Regions from separate parts of the Streptococcus sp. ELY_86 genome, predicted to be linked through region 1. Evidence: predicted binding sites of a transcription regulator. Region 1 holds the regulator's gene; the other holds the start of a gene.
What was found. The regulator CtsR, encoded in region 1, represses protease genes until heat stress. The targets are predictions, from matches to a motif close to TTGGTCAAAAAAGGTCAAANA.
Positions count from the first base shown of each region.

Region 2: the regulator CtsR is predicted to act here: its motif matches at 8,552-8,572, upstream of clpP (ATP-dependent Clp protease proteolytic subunit ClpP).

Region 1 covers NZ_JBZFUK010000003.1:26,866-37,326, forward strand. Annotated here, with positions in the region: gene AC4HAN_RS05620 (FAD-dependent oxidoreductase) at 1-1,060, shown strand, start outside; gene AC4HAN_RS05625 (rhodanese-like domain-containing protein) at 1,053-1,352, shown strand; gene AC4HAN_RS05630 (S66 family peptidase) at 1,610-2,566, opposite strand; tRNA gene AC4HAN_RS05635 (tRNA-Cys) at 2,981-3,051, opposite strand; gene rpsB (30S ribosomal protein S2) at 3,254-4,039, shown strand; gene tsf (translation elongation factor Ts) at 4,173-5,219, shown strand; gene AC4HAN_RS05650 (CtsR family transcriptional regulator) at 5,438-5,902, shown strand; gene AC4HAN_RS05655 (ATP-dependent Clp protease ATP-binding subunit) at 5,899-8,340, shown strand; gene dusB (tRNA dihydrouridine synthase DusB) at 8,414-9,394, opposite strand; gene hslO (Hsp33 family molecular chaperone HslO) at 9,381-10,253, opposite strand; gene AC4HAN_RS05670 (nitroreductase family protein) at 10,409-10,461, shown strand, end outside.
Region 2 covers NZ_JBZFUK010000001.1:542,109-552,569, forward strand. Annotated here, with positions in the region: gene AC4HAN_RS02605 (DNA polymerase III subunit delta') at 1-777, opposite strand, end outside; gene tmk (dTMP kinase) at 791-1,429, opposite strand; gene AC4HAN_RS02615 (CBS domain-containing protein) at 1,512-2,171, opposite strand; gene AC4HAN_RS02620 (ABC transporter ATP-binding protein) at 2,422-3,132, opposite strand; gene AC4HAN_RS02625 (ABC transporter ATP-binding protein) at 3,132-3,896, opposite strand; gene AC4HAN_RS02630 (branched-chain amino acid ABC transporter permease) at 3,896-4,852, opposite strand; gene AC4HAN_RS02635 (branched-chain amino acid ABC transporter permease) at 4,856-5,725, opposite strand; gene AC4HAN_RS02640 (ABC transporter substrate-binding protein) at 5,809-6,981, opposite strand; gene AC4HAN_RS02645 (YlbG family protein) at 7,082-7,330, opposite strand; gene AC4HAN_RS02650 (YlbF/YmcA family competence regulator) at 7,335-7,775, opposite strand; gene clpP (ATP-dependent Clp protease proteolytic subunit ClpP) at 7,916-8,506, opposite strand; gene upp (uracil phosphoribosyltransferase) at 8,694-9,323, opposite strand; gene AC4HAN_RS02665 (hypothetical protein) at 10,285-10,461, opposite strand, start outside.

The sequences.
Region 1 (10,461 bases):
TGAACTGCTTAAAAAAGGCGTTGCTGTTTATACCAATCAATCCGCACAGGCTTTTTCTGATAAGGGTCAGGTCATTGTCTTAGAAGATGGTACAGAACTGCAGTCTGATGTGACCATTCTTTCTGTCGGTGTACAGCCCGAAAATGATTTGGCTAAGTCAGCAGGGATTGCTTTAGGCCTGCGCGGAGGTATCTTGGTAGATGAGCATTACCAAACCAATCAGCCGGATATCTATGCCGTCGGTGATGCGATTCTTGTGAAACAGCAGATTACAGGAGAAGATGCCTTGATTTCCTTAGCCAGTCCGGCCAATCGTCAGGGCCGGCAAGTGGCAGACAGTATCGCTGGTTTGCCGCGTCAAAATAAGGGAAGTATCGGCACTGCGATTGTCCGAGTCTTTGGTCTGGCAGCAGCTTCTGCCGGCTTGAGTGAACGAATGGCCCGCCAGCATTTTGAGGATGTGGCAGTTGTCCATACAACCGGCAATGATCATGCAGGCTATTACCCCGGAGCAACATCTATTACCCTAAAATTGGTTTTCAATCCCAAAACGGGTGCTATTTATGGGGCACAGGCTGTCGGACAAAAGGGAGTTGACAAGCGGATTGATATTTTGTCAACAGGTATAAAGGCCGGATTGACTGTTTTTGATCTGCCCGAGTTGGAGTTCACCTATGCTCCGCCATTTGGTTCTGCCAAGGATCCGGTCAATATGATTGGCTATGCGGCAAGTAATTTGGCTGAAGGGACGAGCGACAGCGTTCAATGGCATGAACTCAAGGATGAATTGGCAGCAGGGAAAGTTCTGCTTGATGTTCGGACAGCTTCTGAAATTGCCAACGGACGTTTTCCTAATGCCGTAACGATTCCGCTTGATGAGCTGCGGGAACGTCTAGGTGAGCTGGATAAAGATAGGGATTATATTGTAAGCTGTCACAGCGGCCTGCGTTCTTACATTGCAGAGCGGATTTTGAAACAAAATGGTTTCAAAGTACAAAATCTGGACGGAGCTTATTCACTGTACAATACGGTTAGACCACAGGAGATTATTCATGACTAAAGTTGTTGATATTAAAGAAATTGAAAAGGAATTAGAAGCAAAAGCTTTTAATCTGGTTGATGTGCGCGAGACAGATGAGTTTGCAGCAGGGCATGTGCCGGGTGCTGTTAATCTGCCCTTGAGTGAATTAGCCAGCCGTTATCAAGAGTTGGCAGCAGATAAGCCCTATCATATCATTTGTCAAATGGGCGGCCGTTCTGCACAGGCCTGTGCTTTTCTGGACAGCAAGGGGTATGATGTTACTAACATCAGCGGTGGAACAGCTGCTTGGACAGGCAGCTTAGAGCAATAAAGATGAACACTTTTCAAAAGGTCCGGAAATAGCTTAGGAACAAGCCATGATGACGAGACTTGTTTGGAATAATTAAAATTTGGAACCATAACAAAACCCTTTTTCTGTTTTATAAGTGAACAGAAAAAGGGTTTTTTGTGTCTTAAAACAGCGGCAGTAGTGACAGGCGGCAAATCAGCTGCTATGCAAGTATATCTGGGGATATTTGCGGATGAAGATTTTGTTTTGGTAGCATGGAGAAATTCCAGACTGTGCAGCTACTCAGTCATCACGGACAGCTGCCTGCGGACAGTATCAATGGTTACCTGAGCACCGATGGTAAAGGTAAACAGCGGCTGTGTATGAGCAAAATCAAGGTCATACATAACAGGAATCCTTTTTAAAACCGGATGTTTATCCAGAATAAAGCGCCAGATATCTTCAGTCATTTGAGCTTCCTTAGGAAAACGTCCAAAGACAACTGCCTGCGGGTCAGGGTAGACCTGCAAAAGAGCAGCCAGATTGCGGGCGATTTCGGTATAATGCTCTTCTTGAGCTCCCTCTAAAAAAAGAACATAGTTTTCTGGTTTAGGTGCAAATTCTGTTCCGCGTAAGAGCCCGAAAGTTGACAGATTCCCGCCGATGATGGTTCCCTGAGCCTTGCCGTCATTGTAAATTTTCCACTCGGTCGGCTTAAAATGGCGCGGCTGGCTGGGATCATACCAAGCATCGTCGGACCATTCCCTGCTGGGAACAAGGCTGTAAGAACGTCTGGTGACAGCATTGAGCCACATTCTGCTTTGGTAGTCTTGACCTTCATTCATCTTAAAACTTGAATAAGAAGGCCCCATGTAGGTTTCCATACCGGTTTTAGCATAGATGGCATTCAAAAGAGCTGTGGTATCAGAATAACCGCAGATGATCTTAGGATGATGCTTTATCAGATCATAATCCAGATAAGGAAGCAGTTCGTTGGCATTAAAGCCTCCGATGGTAGCCAAAATCGCATTAACATGGTCTTCGCGAAAGGCGTCGTGCAAGTCAGCCACGCGGCTGGCAATCGAGCTTGAATGGAGCAGGTCGCTTTCCATATAATTATTGGAAAAGGAGACGGTAAAGCCCAATTTTTCCAAGGTCCTTTTAGCGGACAAATTAGCGTTGAAGCCCCCTAAAAGCTCAATAGAGCTTGAGGGGCTGAGGACTCTGATGTGATCACCATAGGTTAGTTTTTTCATAAATCTTCCTTCCTGGACAAATGACGGTATAGGATAAACTGTTGAGGGCCTTTGACTGCCCTATCGCTAATGAAATCGCCAAAGATAGCATCGCAAGTGCTCCTTGATCCGATTTTTTGCAGCAGCGACAGATGAATCAAGGCCTTGTCAGAAATCTTTGGAAATCCTGCTTAGGGGCAAGGACTAAAAAAGCTGCCCGGCAGGCAAAAACTCATCTCAGCTATTAACAGTTTTGTCTATTTCTATTTTATCATCTTGTTGGCCATTTGGGGATACGTTTTTTGAGAATTTGAAGTTTAGTTATATTAAAACCAGTTTGTCAGGCAGGCCTTAGAGCATTGAGCAGAACGGGGGAAATTTTCTGGACAAAACAAAAACCGAGACGATAACTCTCAGTTTTACTTGTATTTTTTAAGGCGGTAGACGGATTTGAACCGACGATCAAGCTTTTGCAGAGCCGTGCCTTACCACTTGGCTATACCGCCGTAACATTCATTATTTTACCTTAAAAAATCAGTCAGGTCAAGTGAAAATCACTTGCAAATTTTGGTTTATTTTGTTATGATAGTAAGGTCGCTAGTTAGGCGATAATACTCATCTTAGACGGATTGTGACCCTGTTGCCCTTGTGGTGGGGCTGCGAGCTGAACTCTAAGAGAGGCGAAAAAACAACAAAGGAGAAATACTCATGGCAGTAATTTCAATGAAACAACTTCTTGAGGCTGGTGTTCACTTTGGTCACCAAACTCGTCGCTGGAATCCTAAGATGGCTAAGTACATCTTTACAGAACGTAACGGTATCCACGTTATCGACCTTCAGCAAACTGTAAAATTGGCTGATCAAGCTTACGACTTTGTTCGTGATGCAGCAGCTAACGATGCGGTGATCTTGTTTGTCGGTACTAAAAAACAAGCTTCAGAAGCTATTAAAGAAGAAGCAGAACGTGCTGGTCAATACTACATCAACCACCGTTGGTTGGGTGGTACATTGACAAACTGGGATACTATCCAAAAACGTATTGCACGTCTTAAAGAAATCAAACAAATGGAAGCTGACGGAACTTTTGAAGTTCTTCCTAAGAAAGAAGTTGCCCTGTTGAACAAACAGCGTGCACGTCTTGAAAAATTCTTGGGCGGTATCGAAGATATGCCTCGCATTCCAGATGTTATCTACATCGTTGACCCGCATAAAGAACAAATTGCTGTTAAAGAAGCTAAGAAACTTGGTATTCCTGTTGTAGCAATGGTTGATACCAACGCTGATCCGGATGACATTGATGTTATTATCCCGGCAAATGATGACGCTATCCGCGCGGTTAAACTGATTACAAGTAAACTGGCTGATGCTGTGATTGAAGGCCGTCAAGGTGAAGACAGTGTTGAAGCGGTTGAAGCAGAACTTGCTGCTGACGACACACAAGCTGATTCAATCGAAGAAATCGTTGAAGTTGTTGAAGGTTCAAACGAAGACTAAGTAACAGATATGGCTGTGTCAAATAAGCGAGAGAGTCTTATTTGCCCGGTCTTTGTTCATCATAATAACGTATGTAACCTAAGGGGCGGGGCCTGGCCCTCCCCTTTTAATAATTAAAATTGGAGGAATAATCATGGCAAATATTACTGCAGCTCTTGTTAAAGAATTGCGTGAAAAAACCGGTGCCGGTGTTATGGATGCCAAAAAAGCATTGGTTGAAGTTGAAGGAGACATGGACAAAGCGGTTGAGCTTTTGCGCGAAAAAGGAATCGCTAAGGCAGCGAAAAAAGCTGACCGTGTTGCTGCCGAAGGCTTGACAGGCATTTATGTTAACGGCAACGTGGCAGCTATTGTTGAAGTCAATGCAGAAACTGACTTTGTTGCAAAGAATGCTCAATTTGTTGAATTAGTTAATGAGTCTGCAAAAGCTATTGCTGAACAAAAACCTGCCAACAATGACGAAGCTCTTAAAGTGACTTTGGCTTCAGGTGAAACATTGGAAGCTGCCTATGTTAATGCGACAGCAACAATCGGTGAAAAAATTTCTTTCCGCCGCTTTGCCCTTGTTGAAAAAGCAGATGACCAAGTCTTTGGAGCTTACCAGCATAATGGCGGTAAAATCGGTGTTGTAACAGTGCTTGAAGGTGCAGACGAAGCCCTTGCTAAACAAGTAGCTATGCACGTAGCGGCAATGAATCCGACTGTCCTTTCTTATCAAGAATTGAGCGAAGAATTTATCCATGACGAATTGGCTCAAATGAACCATAAGATCGAACAAGACAACGAAAGCCGTGCCATGGTCGATAAACCAGCGCTGCCACTTCTTAAGTACGGTTCAAAACTGCAATTAACCGATGAGGTTATTGCTCAGGCCGAAGAAGATATCAAGGCTGAGCTTAAGGCTGAAGGGAAACCAGAAAAAATTTGGGATAAGATTATTCCAGGTAAAATGGGCCGCTTCATGCTTGACAACACTAAGGTTGACCAACAATACACCTTGCTGTCCCAAGTTTACATCATGGATGACAGCAAGACTGTTGAAGCTTACCTTGAATCAGTAAACGCTAAAGCAATCAGCTTTGTCCGTTTTGAAGTTGGTGAAGGTATCGAAAGAGCTGCCAATGACTTTGAAAACGAAGTTGCTGCAACAATGGCTGCTGCCTTGAATAATCAAGACTAACTGTTAATTTGAAACAGAAATAAACATCGGGATCCCTATGGGATTCCGATTTTATAATGTCATCCTGTTGCGGGCGCAGTTTTAACTGCACTCAAAGCTGCTTAAAAGGCGCCCTTATCAGAGATTTAGAACTTTCAAGGCTCTTGCTTTCCAAATGTAGTATTTTTCGGTATAATAAGGTCAGTTATAGTCAAAGTGACTGGGAAGGAGTCGAGATCATGACATCAAAAAATACGTCTGACAGTATTGAAGAATATATCAAAAAAATACTGGCTCAGTCTGGTTTTGCAGAAATTAAGAGAAGTGCTTTAGCGGACAGTTTCAGTGTTGTTCCCAGTCAGATCAACTATGTGATTAAAACACGTTTTACCGAGAGCCGCGGCTACCTTGTCGAAAGCAAACGAGGCGGCGGCGGTTATATCCGCATTGCGAAAATTCGTTTTTCAGACCAGCATCAGATGCTTAATAATCTGGAAGCAAATATTGGCGAGCAGATCAGTGAGCAGGTTTTCACCGATATTATCCAGCTCCTCTTTGATGAAAAAATTATCAGTGAGCGTGAGGGAAATATTATCCTGTCGGCTGCCGGAGATGACGTTCTGGGTGCAGACAGCCCTAAAATCCGAGCCCGTATGCTTCGTAAAATACTACAACGTTTAGACAGAAAAGGATACCATCTATGACCGATTATTCATTGAAAATGCAGGAAGTCTTCCGACTGGCTCAGTTTGAAGCTGCCCGCTTTGAAAGTGCCTATCTTGAAAGCTGGCATGTCCTCCTTGCTATGGTTGAAATTGACAGCTCAGTAGCCGGCTTGAGTTTTGCTGAATTTGGGGACGATGTCCAGTTTGAAGATTACCAGGCGGCAGCTGTTTTGGCGGTTGGACGAAGACCGAAAAAACCAAGCGGTGATATAACGCTGCTGGAGCAATCCAATGCCCTGAGCCGAACCTTGACAGAGGCTTATGCTATCAGTCAGGCAACTCATGCCAAAGAAGTGGGAACAGAGCATGTTTTATTTGCCATGCTGCTCAATCCCAATCTGCTGGCAACGCGGATTTTAGAATTGGTCGGCTTTCAAATCAAAGACGATGGCGAATCTGTCCGTCTGCTTGATTTACGCAAGGCTGTTGAACGCTATGCAGGTTTTTCAAAAGAGGATATCAAAGCCATTTTTGAAATGCGCAAGCCTAAGAAAAACAAGACGAACGGTCAGTTTTCAGATTTAATGAAACCGCCCAGCATGACAGGTGAACTGGCAGATTTCACACGGGATCTGACCGATCTGGCCCGCAAAGGACGTTTAGAGCCTGTTATCGGCCGGGAAAAGGAAATCTCGCGCATGATCCAGATTTTAAGCCGTAAGACAAAAAACAATCCGGTTTTAGTCGGTGATGCCGGAGTTGGTAAAACAGCACTGGCTTACGGTCTTGCTCAGCGTATCGTGGACAGCGCAGTGCCTTTTGAATTGGCAGATATGAAAGTCTTAGAGCTGGATATGATGAGTGTTGTAGCGGGAACACGTTTTCGCGGGGACTTTGAAGAGCGCATGAATCAGATTATTGCAGATATCGAGGCGGACGGTCACATTATCCTCTTTATTGATGAGCTGCATACCATTATGGGCTCCGGCAGCGGAATTGACAGTACGCTTGATGCGGCCAATATTCTCAAACCGGCTCTAGCGCGCGGCACGCTTAGGACAATTGGAGCAACAACCCAAGAAGAATATCAAAAGCATATCGAAAAGGACTCTGCTCTGTCCCGCCGCTTTGCCAAGGTAACTATTGAAGAGCCAAGTGAAGAAGAGGCTTACCAAATTTTGCTTGGCTTAAAGAAAAATTATGAAGACTATCACCATGTGACGATTTCTGATGGAGCTGTCAAAACGGCAGTTAGAGCAGCGCACCGTTACCTGACCGGCAAGAATTTGCCCGACTCAGCTATTGATCTCTTAGATGAGGCCAGTGCTACAGTGCAGGGATCGGTGAAAAAAGAGGCTCCTGCCTTTTTGACGGACTTGGATCAAGCCATTATTGATAAAGATATAGCTGCTGCCCGCCGCCTTTTGAAAAGAGAAGAAAAACCTCTGCTTAAAAAACGAGTGGCAGTCAGCGAAGATGCGATTTTAGAAACCCTGAGCAAACTTTCCGGAATTCCGGTAAGCAAGATGACTCAGGCAGACAGTAAAAAGTATCTCAATTTAGAAAAGGAACTGCATAAGCGGGTGATCGGTCAAGATACGGCCATTTCTGCAGTGAGCCGTGCTATTCGCCGAAATCAGTCGGGCATTCGAATCGGCAAGCGTCCGATCGGATCCTTTATGTTTCTGGGGCCTACAGGTGTCGGAAAGACAGAACTGGCCAAAGCTTTGGCAGAAGTTCTCTTTGATGACGAGTCAGCCCTCATTCGTTTTGATATGAGTGAGTACATGGAAAAATTTGCGGCCTCACGCCTCAACGGAGCTCCTCCGGGCTATGTCGGCTATGAAGAAGGGGGAGAGCTGACTGAAAAAGTTCGCAACAAACCTTATTCTGTGCTGCTTTTTGACGAAGTTGAAAAGGCTCATCCGGATATTTTTAATGTCCTTTTGCAGGTACTGGATGACGGAGTTCTGACTGACAGCCGCGGGCGGAAAGTTGATTTTTCAAATACGATTATTATTATGACCTCAAATCTTGGAGCAACAGCCCTGCGGGATGATAAGACTGTCGGCTTTGGAGCTAAGGATTTTTCTCATGATTATCAGGCTATGGAAAGCCGTATTTTAGAAGAACTCAAAAAAGCTTACCGTCCTGAATTCATCAATCGTATTGATGAAAAGGTTGTTTTCCATAATCTTACTGAGGAAAACATGCGTGATGTTGTCAAAATTATGGTGCAGCCGCTGATTTCTCATCTGGCCGAGCAAGGCATTACCCTTAAATTCCAGAGCTCAGCGCTTAAACATTTGGCGCAGATCGGCTATGATGCGGAAATGGGAGCGCGGCCGCTTCGCAGAAGTCTTCAGACCGAAGTCGAAGATAAACTGGCAGAGCTTGTTCTTTCCGGAGAGCTGGCCGGCGGTCAGACGCTGAAAATCGGTGTTCAAAAAGATAAGCTTAAATTTGATATTGTCTAATCTATGAAAAGGAGACCGGAAGAAAATTCCAGTCTCCTTATTTTATATTATACTTAGTGCAAAGCTTACAGTGTCAAGAATGAACCTGAGCGAAAATATTTTTCACCTCAGTAAGAGTCTCTGCCCGGGATACAGCAGATCTGATTTTAGCGGCACCGGATGTCCCGCGAAGATAGTGCGGTGCCAAGCCGCGGAATTCTCTGACGGCAATGGTTTCTCCTTTAAGATCGACTAAGCGTTTCAGATGGTCTTGGGCAATGTCCAGCATTTTGCTGAAAGGCAGGTTGTCTAAGACTTCTCCGGTTTCAAAATAATGGTTTATCTGAGTAAAGATATACGGATTGCTTCTGGCAGCGCGTCCTACCATAACAGCATCGGCACCTACTTCTTCAATCATAAATTTAGCATCTTCGACAGAGCGAATATCTCCATTAGCAATGAAAGGAATCTTGGTGAGAGCTTTGGCTACTTTAGCCAGTGTTTCATGGTCGCATTTGCCGGTATACATTTGTTCGCGCGTGCGTCCGTGCATGGCTAAGGCAGCAACACCTGCAGATTCAGCTGCTAAGGCATTTTCAACGGCTAAGGAAGGCTCCGACCAGCCTGTCCGCATTTTGACGGTCAGGGGAATATCAAGGACAGACTTAACCGTTGAGACAACGGAATAGATCTTGTCAGGATCCTTGAGCCACATGGCTCCTGCTTCATTTTTAACGATTTTATTGACCGGACAGCCCATGTTAATGTCAACAAGGTCAGCCTGAGTGTTAGCTTGAATGAATTCGGCTGCGCGCGCTAAGCTGTCACCGTCGCTGCCAAAGAGCTGAATGGAAACAGGGTGCTCTTCCTCATCAATATGAAGCATGTGCAGTGTTTTTTCATTGTTGTACTGAATTCCCTTGTCAGAGACCATTTCCATCACCACAAGTCCTGCTCCGAATTCCTTAGCAATCGTGCGGAAAGCAGAATTTGTGACACCGGCCATCGGTGCTAAGACAGTGCGATGGGGGATTTCAACGTTGTCAATCATAAATGAGCTGTTAAGCTTGGTCATGAATCATCTCCTCTAAATCATTTTCAGTAAAGTTGTACGTTTTTCCGCAGAATTGGCAGACAATTTCTGCTCCCTGATCTTGCTCTTTCATTTCTTGAAGATCGTGAACAGGCAGGGTTTTAAGAGCCTCTTCAAAACGCTTGCGCGAGCAGTCGCAGGCAAAGCGGATTTCTTCTTCAGAGAGCACCTTGTAGCCGTCTTCGCCGTAAAGTGCCAAAAGCAGAGCCTCAATCGGTTTATCAGATTCTAAGAGGCTTGAAATGGCAGGCATCTCTTGAATGCGTTTTTCGTAGCGGCTGATTTCTTCATCAGAAGCGCCGGGCATAGCCTGCAGCATGAAACCGCCGGCTACTTTGACCTTGTCTTGGTCATCCAAAAGCACATTTAACCCTACTGCTGAAGGTGTCTGTTCACTTTCTGTCAGATAGTAGGCTAAATCTTCGCCGATTTCTCCGGAAACCAAGGGTGTAGATGAGGTATAGGGATTGCCGATACCGTAGTCTGTGATAACGACGAACTGCCCATTTCCCATGAAAGGACCGACAACTATTTCACCAGTTGCGGTTTTTTTGATGTCAACCCCTTTATTTTGAATATAGCCCTTGACATTGCCCATGGTATCAGCTACTGAGATGACGTGGCCAAAAGAAGAGTCGCCAATGACTTTGACGGTTACCTTGCTGTCTCCTTTTTGATTGGCTGCCAAAATTTGATTGGCAATCAGTGTACGGCCCAAGGCAACTGTCGAGCTTGAAAGAGTCTGATGTTTTTCCTGCGCCGTCCGAACTGTCTCAGTGCTGTCGAGCACATAAGCACGGAAAGCCCCTGATTGTGAAATTGATTTAATAAGTTTATCCATACCTTTTATTTTAACATAAATTGAGGGAAGTGGCAGAATGGGAACTCTGTAAAACACGCTGTCAGTACTTTTATAAAAGAATAAGCAAATTAATTGATACTAATTAGTAATAAATGTATAATAGCCTTACAAATACAAATGGAGGCAATTATCATATGTCAAATTTTTTAGATTTACAAAAACAACGCCGCAGCATTTATGCCTTGGG
Region 2 (10,461 bases), on a different contig from region 1:
TCGTTTTTCATAATGTTTCGACAAGAGCAGAGTCAACAGTTCAAAAGCCCACTCCTGCTCAGATTTATCATTAGCTGACTGAGCAAGACGCGCAGCTTCCAAAAAGGCTAAATCCTTACTTTTAAATAAAAGAGCTGCAAAACGCTCACAAGCCTTGAGCAGATCTAAAACCTTGCTGTTTTGCGCAAATTCTTCTGCTTGGGGCCAATCTTTAGCCAAATCAGCTAGAATTTCCGCCTGATTTTTAAGCAGGCCTGCTTGCTCCAGCTTCTTGGCCAAATAAACCGTATTTTTAGGAAAATGAAAAATTTGTGTACGGCTTTTGATAGTTGGCAGGATTTTACTGTCGTCTCTGGTTAGTAAAATAATATAGGAATCGCTCTGCGGCTCTTCTATAAATTTCAGCAGACTGTTGGCAGCATTGACATGCATCTTATCAGCATCGCGGATAATAAAGACCTGTGACTGCCCTTCAAAACCTGAACTGGAAAATTCCCGCAAGAGGCCGCGAACGGTTTCCGTTTTGATCAGCTGTCCGCTGGGCTCCACCACCCTGACATCGGAAAAATCATTGGCGGCAATCAGGCGGCAGGAACGGCATTTACCGCAGGGAAGACCATCTGCCGGAGCTTCACAGAAGCGGCTCTGTGCCAAAAGAAGCGCCATCTCAAAGCTGGCAAAATCTCCCGAAAAAAGATAGGCATGGCTTAACCTATCGGATTTTAAAATGTGCTTAAATTCTTGAAAAATTTTAGGCTGCAGCTTTTCTAATTCCATATCAATCGTCACTTTAATGTTCTAAACACCTCTGCTGAATAAGAAGCAAGGCTTCTTCAGCCACCTCATTCAGCGGACGGCCGGCATCAATCGTTACTATGCGCTCAGGATTTTCAGCAGCCAATTTTAAATAGCCCGAACGAACACACTGATGCATATCTAACTTTTCCAAATCAAGCCGATTGACTTCCCGCTCCTTGTTTTGCTCAATGCGGGCCAGCCCGACTTTTGAATCAACGTCAAAATAAAGTGTTAAGTCAGGTTTTAGGCCGTCTGTTGCAAAGTCATTCAGCCAGGTGATGGCTGCCGTATCCAATCCTCGGCCGTACCCCTGATAGGCTACTGAGCTGTCGATAAAACGATCCGCCAGAACAAGGCTTCCCTTTTCGAGTGCAGGCAGGATTTTTTCAACCAGATGCTGGCGGCGGGCAGCTATATAAAGCAGGAGTTCGGTTTTATCATCCATATTTGTATGGTTAACATCAAGGATAACATCCCGAATACTCTCAGCAATACTGACTCCGCCCGGCTCACGTGTTACCAGCACATCGTTTTCAGTCATTTTTTTCAGGCTGGGCAAAATTTCCTTCAAAACCGTCGTTTTCCCAGCACCATCCGGGCCTTCAAACGAAATAAAGATTCCTTTTTTCATTAGATTTCCTTTTATTATGATTACTTCTATTTTACCAAAAATCTCATAAAAAGAACACTGCCAGATTACCGGCAGTGTCTTCTTAAAAGTCTGTTTTTCTTTCCGTTTGCTCAATGGACTCGATTTCAAAGCCTTGTCCATGCAGCTTTTGGCTAAGAGCATCTGTGTCAAATTTACCGTCGATTTGAATTTCAACAGTGACTTTGCCAACCTGACGGTCAGCGACAACGATGCGGCGAATATTGAGATGTTCATCAGAGATAACCTTGACAACCTGCTCTAAAACACCGGCTTTATCCTCAGCTAAGAGCCTTAACCGGACACCCTCTTTGCCATAACCTGAAACTTCCAGAAAAGCACGGAAAATATCCTTATCTGTGATAATACCTGACATCTGGCTGCCATCCACAACCGGTAAAACGCCAATTTTATGCACCATCATAAGATAGATAGCATCTTCCAGCCGAGCGTCCTTTGAAACTGTAATAACATCTTTGATCATGACATCACGAACCTTGGTCTTGTTCAGCAGATAATTCATTTCATAGATGGACAGGCTGGTTGCTTTTGACGGGCTGGTTTCAGCAATCGTCCCTTCGGTCAAAAGGCCTACCAAGACATCATTTTCAATAACCGGCAGACGGCGCAGGTTCTTATCACGCATAATATCAGTTGCCTTGGCTACTGTTGTATCAGGAGAAACATAAACGACTCTCTTGGTCATGAAATCTTTTACAGGCATAGTAAAACCTCACTCTCTTTTGTCTTTATTATATCATAATTACAGGTTAACAGACGCCGCAGGAAAAAAGAAAATACCAAGATGATAACCTAATTTTTTCGCGCACAGGCAAAACTTGATCCGGCGTTTCTGGAAGAACTTCCAAAGTCTGAAACACGGCCAGTACAGCTGCCATTACTAATTTCAGTGTCTGAAAGCCAGTAATAGAAAAACAAGGGCTGAAAAAGCAGTTCAGCCCTTTGTTATTTTTTTAACCGCCCAGGTAAGCCTTGCGGACTTCATCAGAAGCCAGCAGTTCCTCTCCGGTTCCTGAAAGAACAATTTTTCCTGTTTCAAGAACATAACCGCGATCGGCGATTGACAAAGCCTTATTGGCGTTTTGCTCAATCAAAAGAACGGTTGTTCCTTGCTTTTGAATGTCTTGAATAATATCGAAAATTTCCTGGATAAAAATTGGTGCAAGCCCCATAGAAGGCTCATCCAGCAAGAGCAGTTTAGGCTGACTCATCAGAGCGCGCCCCATGGCCAGCATCTGCTGCTCACCGCCGGATAGAGTTGCTGCATCTTGGTTTTTACGTTCTTCCAAACGCGGGAAACGTTCAAAAACTCTCTTAAGACGTGCCTGATTGTCATCGCGGTTGCTGCTGAGAAAGGCACCCATTTCCAGATTTTCCAAAACGGTCAGCCCCGGAAAAACATGCCGTCCTTCCGGAACCTGAGAAAGGCCGGAAGAAACAATCTTGCGGGTTGCTGTCTTTTGAATTTCATTTCCCAGAAACTCGATTTTCCCTGAACTGGGGCGGACAAGGCCGGAAATCGTCCGCAGAATAGACGTTTTCCCTGCACCGTTAGCACCAATCAGAGAAACAACTTCTCCTTCGTTAACTTCAAAAGTAACGTCTTTCACTGCTTGGATGACGCCGTAATGAATAGATAGATTTTCAACTTTTAACATGGTCATCAGGCTTCACCTCCCAGATAAGCTTCAATAACACGCTTATTGTTTTTAATTTCCTGCGGCGTTCCGTGCGCAATCAAACGTCCGTATTCTAAAACATAGATACGTTCGGTAACATCCATAACCAAACTCATATCATGTTCAATCAGCATGATAGTGATTTTAAAGTCCTCTTTAATCTGTCGGATCAGCTCGGTTAACTCAGCAGTTTCCTGGGGATTCATACCGGCAGCAGGTTCATCAAGAAAGAGAATCTTGGGCTCTGTTGCAAGAGCACGCACAATCTCTAAGCGGCGCTGCTGACCGTAAGGAAGGTTTCTTGCCAATGTATGAGCATCTTTGTCCAGATTGAAAATCTTCAGCAGCTCGATTGCTCTTTCCTGTAATTTTTCTTCATTAGAATAAAATTTTGGCAGCCGCAGAAAGCTTGACAGTAAGTGAGGATTATGATTGTTTCCCATGCCTACCAGCACATTTTCAAGCACTGTCATGTCCTTAAAGAGACGAATATTTTGGAAAGTCCGCGATAATCCTAAGGAAGCAATCTTATACGGCGCCTTGCCGTTTAACAGTGTCCCGTCAAGGGTCACACTGCCTTCACTGGGTTCGTAAACACCGGTTAAAAGATTAAAGAGGGTTGTTTTTCCCGCACCGTTAGGACCGATAAGCCCGACAAGTTCACCTTCATTGAGCTCCATCGTAACATCGCCGACAGCCGTCAGTCCGCCGAAATTCTTGGTTAAATTTTTTACATCAAGAAGTGCCATTATTTGCTGCCCTCCTTAGCTTTTTTAGCGAAAAGTTTTGAAAAACTGAATTCCCATGTACCTAGCAGGCCGCCCGGTCTAAAGACCATGACCAGAATAAGCGCCAAGGAATAAATAATCATGCGGATATCTGATACATTTTGCAGGAACATGTTTAACACACCGAGCACAACTGCCGCAACAATAGTTCCTGTAACAGATCCCAGACCGCCAAGAACAGCAACAATCAGAAAATCAATCGACTTCATGATTGTGAAATCTTTTGGTGCAACAGTTCCGATATAACCGACATAAAGCGAACCGGCAATACTTGAAATAACAGCGGCAAACATAAAGGTCAAAACTTTAATTTTAGTCGTATTGACACCCATAGACTCTGCAGCAATTTCGTCTTCACGAACTGCCAGAACTTCACGCCCAATCGGACTTCTAAGATAATTAAGCACCAGAATCGTAATCAAAACAACAAAGATAAAGACAACCGGCCAAGTAGTATATTTCAGGATTCCCATAATACCTCTGGAGCCATTAGTCAGGCTGCCGCCGTTTTCAATCAGCTTGCGGATAATCTCAGCCACACCAAGGGTTGCGATCGCTAAATAGTCCCCTGTCAAGCGCAGCGTAGGAATACCAACAACTAAGGCAACAACTGCCGTCACCACCATCCCCACAAAAATGGACAGGTAAAAACCGGCATAGGTTGGCATTTGCGTTGTCAAAATAGCTGTCGCATAGGCTCCGATAGCCATAAATCCGGCCTGTCCCAAAGAAAGCTGACCGGAAAAGCCAAGAACCAGATTGGTTCCCAAAGCCATAATAATGCTGATTCCGATACCCATCAGAATTTGGGTATAATAAACATCAATGATACCGGCACTGATAAGAACGGATAAAAAGAGAAAGATGACAAGAACCAGCGCAAGCCAGCTTAAATTTGCTTTTAAATTTTTCTTCATTGCTTACACCTTCTCTTTCACATTTTTTCCTAAAATACCCGCTGGTCTTACCAAAAGAATAATGATAAGAACGGCATAAACTACAGCGTCTCTGTAACTTGCAAGTCCGATGGAAACAGAGAAAGTTTCCAAAAGGCCGATTAAGAAACCGCCTACAGCAGCACCTGGAATAATACCGATACCGCCCAGAACAGCAGCGACGAAAGCCTTAATACCCGGAACCATTCCCATCAAAGGATCCACAGAATTATAATAAAGGCCGATCAAAACACCGCCGGCACCCGCAAGAGCAGATCCCAAAGCAAATGTAAAGCTGATTGTGCTGTTAACATTAATCCCCATCAGCTGAGCTGCGTCACTGTCAACGGACACTGCCCGCATGGCTTTCCCCATTTTGGTCTTTTGGACAACAAACTGCAGAGCCAGCATGAGGAAAATTGAAACTCCCAGAATAATCAGCTGTATATTGGTGACACTGATTGGGCCAAAATTGTATTTGACAGTGGCAAGTGTCTGCGGAAAAGCATGTTTGTTGGCACCGACAAGGCGGACCATGCTGTATTCAAGAAAGAAAGAAACACCTATAGCTGTAATCAGGGCAGCAATCCGTGTTGAATTTCTCAGAGGTCTGTAAGCTAAAAACTCGATAACAACCCCCAAAACAGCTGTCAAAACCATCGTCAGTACGAGAGCCACAAAGAAATTCAGATGATACTGTGTAATAAGGAAGTAGCCGATGAAGGCCCCCATCATGTAAATATCTCCGTGGGCAAAGTTAATCAACTTGATAATTCCATAAACCATGGTATAACCAAGGGCTAACAGCGCATAAACACTCCCAAGGATAAGACCATTTATAAGTTGTTGGAGCATATAATTTTACCAAACTTTCTATAAATAAATAATATCTGGGAAGAAGGCTCCCCAGATTTTAATTGTTTAGGCTTAAGCCAGCCTTATTTGGCTTCAACAGCTGTTGCTGTAGATTCCTTACCGTCTTTAAGACCGACCATAACAGCAGATTTAACAGGATTGTGTTTCTTATCAATTGTCATCTTACCTGTTACACCTTCAAAGTTTTTCAGTTTAGCAAGTTTTTCTGCCATATCTTTTGATGTTTTGGCATCTTTTGCAGAATCAGCAATCATGTAAACTGAATCATAAGCCAAAGCGGCAAACATATTTGGTTCTTCACCGTATTTTGCCTTGTAAGCTTTTAAGAATTTTTCCGCCTTGCTCGTTAAATCAACTTTTGTTGAATAACCAGATACATAGTAAACATTGTTTGTATTAGCTGCACCGGCACCTTCAATATACTTAGCGTCATTGAATCCGTCAGGGCCTAAGATCGGCTGATTAAGTCCCATATCACGTGCCTGCTTGGTAATCAAACCAGTTTCAGTGTAGTAGCCGGGGATAACGATGGCATCAAAATCTTTTCCTTTGAATTTTGTAAGAGCTGCTTGGAAATCTTGGTCTTTCGCTTGGAAAGTATCTTCAACCGTAATCTTTCCTTTATATGCTTTCTTGAATGAATCGGCAATACCTTGAGCGTAGTCGCTTGATTTATCATAGTAAAGAGCAACCTTTTTAGCTTTCAGCGTATCTGTAGCATATTTTGAAATGATTTTCCCTTGGAAACTGTCTTGGAAAGTTGTACGGAAAACAAAATCCTGTACCTTGCCTTTGGAGTAAGTCAGGCTGTCTTGTGTTCCGGATGGTGTTACAAGCGGTACTGCAGCATCATTAGCATTTGGGCTGGCTGCAGCTGTCGCACCGGATGTTGCCGGACCTAAAATAGCATTGACCTTGCTTTGAGTTGCAAGGTTGGTTGAAATGGTTGCCGCTTCGCCATTATCTGATTTATTATCCTTGGAGACAACTTCAAGCTTTTTGCCGTCAACACCGCCTGCCTTGTTGATTTCCTCAACAGCAAGATCAGCACCGTGTTTTTCAGCCTGTCCATAAGCCGCTACATCCCCTGACAGTTCAAGGTTGTAGCCGATTTTTACGGTATCTCCGATTTTATTGCCGGCAGCGCCTGATGAGCTGCCCGGTGCAGAACCACAAGCTGCAAGAACAGCTGCACTGACAAAAGAAAGAGCTGCTAGAGCCAATTTTTTCTTCATTGTTTTCTCCTTAAAATTATCTTAAATTATAGTCATCAATAAGAATACTGAATTATCTGAAAATTGTCAAGCATATTTTCTTATTTTTTGCAGACTGTCTTTACCGCAGCAAACTGCCGACAAAATCCTGATCAATATCATCTAAATGGGACGGAACAGCTTTTTTTACAAACTTAAGATTCTGAAGCTCTTCAATGACGGCATCAGCATCTCTTTGATCCACATAAATCACCAAATAGCGCATGCGGTGGGAATGGTAGAGTATATTTCCGTATTTGTTCAGTTTCCTGGCATCACGGTTGTAATACAGATAAACAACAATGCCTAATCGCTTGGTTTTTTCAAACATTTTCTTATCCTTCTTTGATGTTTTTTCCGCGCCCCATCTCATGGGGTGGCTTATGAGGTGCTAAGGGCAGTCCTGTATCGACAAAAATATCCGGTGAAATAGCTGCTGCTATCTTTTGAGACATCTCAGCTAAAACAGTCTGCAGGTCTACTTCAGCCCTCCTTAGAGCGACAATTTTATCATCGAGGTCCAGCTGCCGTTTTTGCCTCAGGACTTCTTTTTTTAACTGACTGACTTCCGGCCGGTATTTCCCAAAAGACTGCTGCCTGTCATAGTCCTCTTTTAACTCCTGAAAAGCAGTGATTTTTGCTTGCAGGTCTTCATCTGATGAAACTGCTTTTGCAGCCGCCTTGTAAGCCTTAACGGTTTCTAACTCTAAAAAAGCTGCAATCACATCATCAAGAGCTTCGTCTATAGCCAACAGCTGATCATCAATTTTTAACATAATGCCATTATATCAAAAAATTCCGGCTTCGTCTTTTCTCTTAAACTTGTTAGACCTTTTCAACAAAAAAACGGATGAAAGCCGCTAGGTTTGCTCTCATCCGTTTTTATTTTCTAAGAGAAGTCTTGCTGCAATCAGCCTTACTTCAGTTCATTATTTTCCATAATTTCATCGATGAAGCCGTATTTGAGGGTTTCTTCGGCATCCATCCAGTAGTCGCGTTCAGCATCTTTGTGAATCTGCTTAACGGTCTTGCCGGAGTTATCTGACAAAATCTTTTCCAGTTTCTTACGCGTTTTTAAGAGCTGCTCAGCTGCAATAGCCATATCTGTCTGCTGCGTACCGCCGCCTGTACCGCCCATTGGCTGATGAATAAGGTACTCAGCATTCGGTAACATGAAACGTTTGCCCTTGGTACCGCTGGATGCAATGATTGTTCCCATTGACGCTGCTATTCCCATAACAATGGTCTGAACGTCTGATTTGATGAAATTCATGGTATCAACAATTGCTAAACCAGCTGAAACAGAACCGCCCGGTGTATTAATATAAAGATAGATATCTTTGGTATTGTCCTGTGCATCCAGGAAAAGAAGCTGAGCAATGATGGAATTAGCCATATTGTCTTCAACCGGGCCAGTCAGCATAATAATACGATCTTTTAAAAGGCGTGAATAGATGTCATAAGAACGTTCTCCACGGCTTGTTTGTTCAATAACTACAGGAATCATAATTGTTTTTCTCCTTTAATTCAATCTTGGAGTTATTATATCTCATTGGTCAAAAAAGGTCAAATATTTACTTCACATTTTTGGAACTTTTCTCCGTTCAGCAGTTTCAGTACAAAATAAAGGCAAGACCGGCCGAAAAGATTAGCAACCAGTCTGCTTTTTCCTATTTTTATCAGAAGATTACTGCTTATTTGGTTCCAAAGAGACGGTCGCCCGCATCGCCGAGACCCGGAACAATATAACCTTTTGCATTGAGATGTTCATCCAGAGCAGCCGTATAGATGTCAATGTCCGGATGGGCTTCCTGCAGTTTTTTGACGCCTTCGGGAGCTGAAACAAGGCAGACAAACTTAATGTTTGCTGCTCCGCGTTTTTTCAGAGAATCAATAGCCAAAACGGCTGAGCCTCCGGTTGCAAGCATCGGATCCACCACAAAAATCTGCCGCTGATCAATGTCCTCAGGAAGTTTTACCAGATACTCTACCGGCTCCAAGGTTTCTTCATCACGGTACATACCGATATGACCGACTTTAGCGGCCGGAACCAAACTTAAAAGACCGTCAACCATGCCGATACCGGCACGCAAAATGGGAACAATGGCCAACTTTTTACCTGTCAGCTGTTTTTGAACCGTCTTTGTAATCGGTGTTTCTATTTCCACTTCTTCCAGTGGCAATTCGCGGGAAACTTCGTAACCCATAAGCATAGCAATCTCATTTACCAGTTCGCGAAAATGCTTGGTTGATGTATCTTCCCGCCGTAAAATAGAGAGTTTATGCTGAATCAGTGGATGCGAAATAACTTGAAATTTACCCATAGGAAAAACCGCCTTCTATTTATTTCTTTTTATTATAGCATAAAACCCACTAACTTTTGTGAAAAGTCAGCGGGCTTTTTTAGGATTGCCTCCATGGATACAGGATTAAAGTTTGAAAATACCTCTGCTTTTACTAATGCAAGAGATAATAACCAAACAGACCAAGCAAAATGATGACACAGATAAATGAAATCACTCAGACTGAAGAAAAAGTCTATTTTCTCAAAAAGTAATATTTTGTTATGATACTTTCCTTAGGTAGCACGGACGGCAAAACCAAACGCCAAGGCTATAGCTCTTGACTAGGTTTTGCATTAGATTGCCGTTAGAAATAGTATCGATTTCTAACGGCAATCGTCATAGCGACTTCCTTCGGAATTCCATACCTAAGTTCAAGATACAAGGGGCGTCTGCGGATAAAGGCAAAATAGGGAGTTCGACGCGGAATCGTTAAGATTCTAGGCGGACTCATCTTTTTGCCACAATCCGCAGCCCGTGTTCAATTAAGATTTTGAGCCTAGGTCTCAAAATCTCCGAGAGGCAGAAACTCAATGTTTCTGCCTCTTTTGCTACATCGGAAAGTATCGGGTTAGGCTTTGATCGTTTCTATATCATCTTATAAAAAATGAAAAGTGATACTATTCTATGATAAAATTTTAGAGAGAATTTAGTTTTGGGAGTTTGTCTACAACCTGATCACTATGTTTTTACTGCGGTAAGAAACAAGTGCCAGGACACAAAGAGCAAGCAAGACTAAAATGAACCGAATTATGCTCATAAACTAACATCACCTTTTCTAAAATTTGTGCTGATACTTTTAAATGAATTCAATATACACCTGCTTTGGTCAGTGCACCACCAAGCCAATTCATTATTTTTTACGATTCTTTAGATTTAAGAGCGTTAATACAAGCAGTGCTGTAATTGCTCCAACGATAAAGTACTCCATATTGATATCCTATCATAAATATTCATGGGCTAAGTAGGTCACCCCACCACCAATTGCGCCAGTTACAGCTCCTATAAATCCTTCTCCTACACCACATGCCACTGCCCCTGTTACAGTCCCTACACCAGGACAGACCGAGGTACCGCCAATTGCACCAGTATATATTCCATGAGCTGCTCCAGCAGCTGC